DNA from 3 places in the Rhodococcus sp. P4_F3_2 genome. Region 3 is predicted to be linked to each of the others. Evidence: riboswitches for the same ligand, from Rfam matches in the RefSeq annotation. Region 3 holds a riboswitch; each other region holds the start of a gene.
What was found. Region 3 has a riboswitch for cobalamin ahead of cobN (cobaltochelatase subunit CobN). Riboswitches for the same ligand answer to the same signal wherever they lie in the genome.
Positions count from the first base shown of each region.

Region 1: linked by a shared signal. The riboswitch ahead of AC1DWA_RS03935 (FecCD family ABC transporter permease) and the one ahead of cobN (cobaltochelatase subunit CobN) in region 3 are both predicted to bind cobalamin.
Region 2: linked by a shared signal. The riboswitch ahead of AC1DWA_RS04545 (ABC transporter substrate-binding protein) and the one ahead of cobN (cobaltochelatase subunit CobN) in region 3 are both predicted to bind cobalamin.

Region 1 covers NZ_JBFUJN010000002.1:271,139-273,400, reverse strand. Annotated here, with positions in the region: gene AC1DWA_RS03940 (ABC transporter ATP-binding protein) at 1-343, opposite strand, end outside; gene AC1DWA_RS03935 (FecCD family ABC transporter permease) at 340-1,347, opposite strand; cobalamin riboswitch at 1,465-1,600, opposite strand; gene AC1DWA_RS03930 (TetR/AcrR family transcriptional regulator) at 1,617-2,225, opposite strand.
Region 2 covers NZ_JBFUJN010000003.1:114,313-116,574, reverse strand. Annotated here, with positions in the region: gene AC1DWA_RS04550 (MMPL family transporter) at 1-984, opposite strand, end outside; cobalamin riboswitch at 1,054-1,201, shown strand; gene AC1DWA_RS04545 (ABC transporter substrate-binding protein) at 1,318-2,262, shown strand, end outside.
Region 3 covers NZ_JBFUJN010000018.1:105,378-107,639, reverse strand. Annotated here, with positions in the region: gene cobN (cobaltochelatase subunit CobN) at 1-1,279, opposite strand, end outside; adenosylcobalamin (AdoCbl) riboswitch at 1,329-1,440, opposite strand; gene cobG (precorrin-3B synthase) at 1,503-2,262, shown strand, end outside.

The sequences.
Region 1 (2,262 bases), on a different contig from region 3:
CACTCCAGGGCTTTGTATGTGGCGTGCGCCCCAGAGTCACGTACTCGTGAACCAACAAATCGGCGGGACTCTGCTCTTCCTGCGCCACAAAAGAAATGGCTTTGGCCCGCGAACGCGCGGACATCGCGTGCACGGACTCGCCGCCGACGCGGACGTCACCGTCAGCGATCGGTCCGAGACCGGCAAGCGCACGCAACAAAGTCGACTTGCCCGATCCGTTCGGACCGACGACGCCGACTACTGCACCGGCGTCCGCCGCGATGTCGACGCCCTTGACGACGGTTCGGCGGTCGATGCGGACAACGACTCCGGACGCGGTCACCGCCAGGGCGCGGGCGCTCACGAACTGCCACCGAATCGGTAGCGCCGACGGCCGAGAAGCAGGAGAAACAGCGGGGCACCGATCACCCCGGTCACCACGCTCAGCGGGATCTCGGTCGGCCGCAACGAGGTCCGCGCCACGACGTCGACCCACACCAGGAACGACGCGCCGATCAGCGCTGCCGCCGGCAACACCACTCGATGTCTGGCTCCGACGAGCATGCGTGTGACGTGCGGTATGACCAAGCCTACGAAGGCAATCGCGCCGGACACTGCAACCATCGTGCCGACCAACGCTGCCAGCACGCCGAACAGCACGTTTCGCAGGGTTCGGATGGGAATACCGAGCGAAGCCGCGACGTCCGGTCCGGCCGCCAGCGCATCCAGCCAACCGTGCAGGGCGAACACCGCTGCCGTCAGCAGGAACACAACGATGACCGGCGCCCACAACTTGTCCCAGGATGCCCCGGCCAAACTTCCCAGGAGCCAGAACAATACGGACTGCGCGGCCTGGGAATCATTGGTACGCAGCACCAGAAAACTCGCGATCGCCGACAGGGCGGATGCGGTAACGGTGCCGGTCAGAACCAATCGCAGTGGAGTGATACCGCCTTGCAGCGTCGCGATGGTGAAGACGAGAATCGCAGCTCCCAACGCCCCGATCATCGCGCCGAAACTGAGCGCCCACACTCCCGCGCCGGCGAACAGTCCGGTGGTGATGACGGCGGTGGCACCGACACTCGCGCCGGACGACACTCCCAGCAGGTGGGGATCGGCAAGAGCGTTACGAACGAGGGTTTGCACCACCGCGCCGGCGACGGCAAGACCAGCGCCGACGGCCAGACCGAGCAGTACCCGCGGTGCTCTGATCCCCCACACGATCGCAAGTTCGGAACGCGTGACGGGTGGGCCTCCGAAGCGCGAGTGCACCACGTCCACCACAGTGGACACGGGGAGCATCTCGGATCCGAATGCCAACGCGCACACAGCAGAGAGCACGGTGACGACCAGCAGAGCGGGCAGCACGATACCCGGACTGAGCCGTCCTCGAGGCGCACCAGCCTTCGGCGAAGGCAGGTGGGTAGGTGGAGACAGAGCTCCGCCAACAGCATTCATGGTGTGACCGATCCATCCTCGTGGCATGACACAACGTCAACGAGGGTGGTATCTGGCTACGGTCGACGCATGGACGACCTCACAGTGGCGGGACCGCGCCGGAATTGCACCGACTTCCCATTACCTCGATGATGACGTCAGAACCATAACGGACTGTGGTCACCATTCCGCACACCGGATCAGGATTCCGACGCGATCATCGATCTCGCCTGCCGCACGACGGCTTCCGTTCGCACTCGAAGTTCTCCGGGTGAATCCGATTCCAGCACAACCCGATGCACCTGGCTGTCCACGGCAGTCACAGTCAGCCGCGACGTCAGCAACGCATCGTCCGCACTGAAACCGCGGCTCTGCAAGTATTCCGAAAAACCCAGTACCAGTTGCCGATTCATTCCTTCGACCTGCTCGATGAGCTCACGCGTACGCGGAACCTGATCGTAGAGCAGGTGAAAGAACTCTCGCGGCTTACTGTTCACTTCGACCGCGCACTCCACCAACATCCGGACGGCCTCGTCCGGGGCGAGTTCACGCTCGACGATGTCGGCAAGGCAGAGCGCAAAACTCTCCCGCGCAGCACTCACGTGACGGTTCGCCAACTCCGCAAGGATCTCGTACTTGTCGCCGAAATACTGGTAGAGCGAGCCCACCGACACCCCTGCTTCGTCAGCGATCCGGTTGGTGGTCGCTGCCATGCCCTCCGACGCGAAAACGCGAGTAGCTGCCTCCAGGATCGCGTCGTAGGTAGCCCTCGAGCGCTGCTGGGAGGGCCTTTTCCGCCGAGTCGACACGGTCCTCCGATGCGAGTTGTCAGCCGCGACGCCGATA
Region 2 (2,262 bases), on a different contig from region 3:
GGCAAGCAGCGCAGGCACAGCGGTCAGCGACAGAACTGCCGCGCTCAGTACTGCTGCGATCGCACCGAAACCCAAAGACCGGATGACGGCCTGCGGGAAAACGAGCATGCCGCTGAACGCGCAGATCAGCAGCAGACCCGAGAACATGACGGTGCGACCCGCGGTCAGAACTGTCCGCTGCGCAGCCGCTCCCGGGTCCGAGCCCGAATTCAGTTCTTCACGGAACCGACCGACCACGAACAGTCCGTAGTCGATTGCAAGTCCCAACCCGAGAAGAGAAGCAACGTTGATCGAGAACGAGGACACATCGGTGATCAGCGTGAGGATTCGCAGAACCGCCAAGGCGCTCAAGACACTGAGTACACCCACGAACACCGGAACCGCCGCAGCGACGACGCCGCCGAAGATGAAGACCAGCAGCACCAGAGTGATCGGAATGGCGATGGCTTCGGCGACCACCAGGTCTTTCTCCAGCTTGGTGTTGAACGCGACGCCGACAACGGTATTACCCGCGAATTGTGCCTCGGCACCTTCAACTTCGAGCTTCGGCAAGAGATCGGCGAAAGTGGCCGGTGTGACGCCCGAGTCCGGTGCCAACGTGATCGCAACGGCCGCCATGGATCCGTCGTTCGAGAGCAGACTGGCCTTGGCCGCGGCGTCCGTTCCCCAATACGACTTCACCGACGCGGTCGGCACTTCCGTTTTGAACTGGTCGACGGCGGCCGTTACTGCCGGCCCGATGTCGTCGAGGGTCTTGCCGTCGGTGGGTGAGTAGATCGCGATGATGTCCGGGGTCTGCGGCCCGAGATTGTCTTCGATGATGTCCGCAACCTTCGCGGAGTCGCTGCCCGGATCGATGAAGCCGCCCTGGCTGAGCTTGCCGAACACTCCGAGTCCCCACACCCCACTGATGAGAACTATCAGAACCGCGAGGCTCAGTACCCACCATTTCCGGGCGACGACGGTTTGGGCCCAGCGTGTCATGTATCAACTCCGGTGTGTGGGGGCGTCTGGCCAGATCGACTGTAGTGGGCGTTTGGTCTTGAATCGGAAACGTCATGCATACTGCTCGAAGCACTTGCAAGCCACGCGTGTGGGGGAAGCCGGTCCGAATCCGGCGCTGACCCGCAACGGTAGGTCGATTCTCGGTAGTCACCGAGCGTCGGCAAGCCCGATTACCCACCGCGCGGTGTGCGACATCCATTCGTCGTGGTCTACGAAAAGGAAGTCCAGCAGGAGCTCTGGCCGAGTATCAGTGTGCGGGCGGAGTTGTCTGTCGGATTCTCATTCGTGGCTCAGAGCCCTTACGAGGTCCCCGTGTCACTTCAGTTCTCCCCGTCCCGCGCCGCCGCTGTTCTCATCGCGGTCGCCTTGGTTTCGGCAGGTTGTTCCAAAGGCCAGGAATCAGAGTCCGCGTCTGCTGCGGAATCCTTCGCACAGCCTGTGTCCGTGACCAACTGCGATCGAGAGATGACCTTCGACTCGCCGCCGCAGCGCATCGTGTCTTTGAACGGGCATGTCACCGAGGCGCTCATCGAAATCGGTGCGGGTGACCGGATCGTCGGTCGGGCGTACAGCGACAACCCGCCAACTGCCGAGACCGCCGATGTATTCAACAAGATTCCCAGCCTCTCCGATACGTTCCCCAGCATGGAGCAGGTTCTCGACGTCGACCCGGACTTCGTGGTCGGAGGAATGACCAGTGCCTTCAACGAGAAGCAGGGCCGTTCCCGAGACGCCTTCGGCGAGCGCGGAATCAACACCTTCTTGTTCTCCGAATACTGTGGCACCGGTTTCCCCGACATCGGATTGCTCGAGAACGACTACACGCAACTCGGTCGAGTCCTGGGCGTTGAAGATTCCGCCCGCGAGGTCGCAGAGGAGATCAGCGATGGTCTCGATACCGTCCGCGCTTCGGTCGGGGACGCGGCGCCGGTACCGACCTTCTTCTACGACAGTGGTGACCAGGTTCCGACGACTATCGGCGGAGTCGGCGTCGGTCAATTGGTCGCGGAATACTCCGGTGTCTCGAACATCTTCGCCGAAGGGACAAAGCCCTACATCGACGCATCGTGGGAAGCTGTTGCCGAGCGTGCACCCCAGGCGATCGTGGTCATCGACTACGGCGACAAGACGGCCGACCAGAAGATCGACTTCCTCCGTGCCCAGCCGTTGATGGCGACCACCCCTGCTATGCAGCAGAACCGGTTCGTCGTGGTTCCTCTCGCGGACCTGTTCGAGAGTTCACGGTTGGTGCGTTCG
Region 3 (2,262 bases):
CTGCCGAGATGCGGATCGGATTGCCCTCGAGCTGCTCGGCAGTGAGCCAGTCGGGATCCTGTCCGCCGGCCGCGATCAGGGCGTGGATCAGCGCATCGCCGTCCTTGGCCGCCAGGCCGGGAACTGCGTCAGGGCCGTCGACCGGACCGAGGTCGTAACCGGCAGAACGCATTTCGGTGAGCAGATCGATTGCGCTCGCCGGAGTGTCGAGGCCGACGGCGTTGCCGATACGGGCGTGCTTGGTCGGGTACGCCGAGAGCATCAGAGCAACGCGACGCTGGGTGGTCGGAATGTGACGAAGCTTGCCGTGACGGACTGCGATGCCGGCGACACGGGCAGCGCGCTCGACATCGGGGACGTACGTGGACAGCCCGTCGGAGTCGATTTCCTTGAAGGAGAACGGGACGGTGATGATGCGACCGTCGAACTCCGGCACCGCCACCTGCGTCGCGACGTCGAGAGGCGACAGTCCGTCGTCGTTCTCGTCCCAGGTGGCGCGGCTACTGGTCAGGCACAGCCCCTGCAGGATCGGGACGTCGAGTGCAGCGAGTGCGGCGACGTCCCAGGCTTCGTCGTCCCCACCAGCGGACGCGGTGGCGGGCTTGGTGCCGCCGGCAGCAAGAACTGTCACGACCATAGCGTCGGCGCGGCGGAGCGTGCTCAAAAGTTCGGCTTCTGCGGTTCGCAGAGATGCGCAGTAGATCGGGAGCGCGGTGCCACCGGCCTCGGCGACCGCGTCGCACAACGCCTGGATATACCGGGTGTTTCCGGCCAAATGCTGGGCGCGGTAGTACAGAACTGCGATGACCGGACCGCTCGCCGAGTCGAGATCGGGCGCGAAATCAGCGATGCCCCAGGAAGGCAGGTGAGCCGGCGGCTCGAAACCGTGGCCGGTGAGCAGGACGGTGTCGGAGAGGAAGTGGTGCAACTGTGCCAGATTCTGTGCGCCACCCTCGGCCAGGTAGTTGTGCGCCTCGGCAGCAACACCGGCGGAGACCGTCGAGCACTCCATGAGGTCGGCATCCGGCGCGTGCTCGCCGCCGAGAACGACTACGGGCAGTCCGGAGGCGAGGACCATCTCCAAGCCGTCTTCCCAACTGCGACGGCTGCCGAGAATACGAACGATCACGAGGTCGACGCCGTCGAGCAAGGGCGGCAAGTCCTCCGAGACCAGCAAGCGTGAGGGGTTGGCCCAGCGATAGGAGACGCCGTCGCCGGCTTCCTGGCTGGCGCGGGCGCTCAGCAGATCGGTGTCGGACGTGGAGAGCAGAAGAATCACGGGTGAAGCCTTCCTGGGGTTTCGCGCCCCGTGGCACAGATCTGTCATCGACGGCGGTTGAGGGTCTGACTTGTGTTTCCGAGCGGAAACACGTCCCGCTCGAGCAACACTCACAGTGGCGCGACCGCACCGGACTTTCACCGGTTTCCTCAACTGCCGTCACTGGTGGTGGTGATGCTACCGGTCCGCAGAAGGCACTCATGACAGGTCGTACCCTGGAGCCATGCCCACGGACCGTTCACAGCCAGACGCGTGCCCGGGTGCACTGCAAGTTCACCACGCCGCCGACGGCGCGCTGGCACGCGTGCGCCTACCCGGCGGACTCCTCACCCCGGTCCAATTGCAGACGCTCGCCGACGCAGCGCGCGATCTCGGCAACGGGCAGATGGAACTCACCTCGAGGGGCAACGTCCAACTGCGCTCGGTCTCGGACCCCGAAGCCTTCGCGGCGCGAATCGCGTCGGCCGGCCTGCTGCCGTCCGCGACGCACGAGCGAGTGCGCAACATCCTCGCGTCCCCACTGTCCGGCCGTATCGGGGGCGTAGCCGACATTCGTGAACTGGTCCACCGTCTCGATTCGGCGATCCAAGCGGATCAAGCATTGGCGGATCTGCCAGGGCGAACCCTGTTCACCCTCGACGACGGGCGCGGAGACATCACCGGGCTACGGGGCGATTTCGGACTCCATGCGCGCAGCGCCACCGAGCATTCACTGGTGCTCGCCGGTCACCACACCACTCATCTCGTCCAGGCGGACGACGCCGTCGAATTGCTCCTCGAGGCGGCTCGATCATTCCTCGACGTCCGCGACAAGCACTGGCGCCTGGCCGAGGTTCCGGACGGAATCGAACGCACCCTCGAGCAGCTGGGTCTGAGCGCCGAGTCCACCGGTGCTGCGGACCTCACGCCGGATGCACGGCCCACCATCGGCTGGCTCGAGCAGCGCGACGGGACCGTAGCCCTGGGCGGAGGCTTGCGATTCG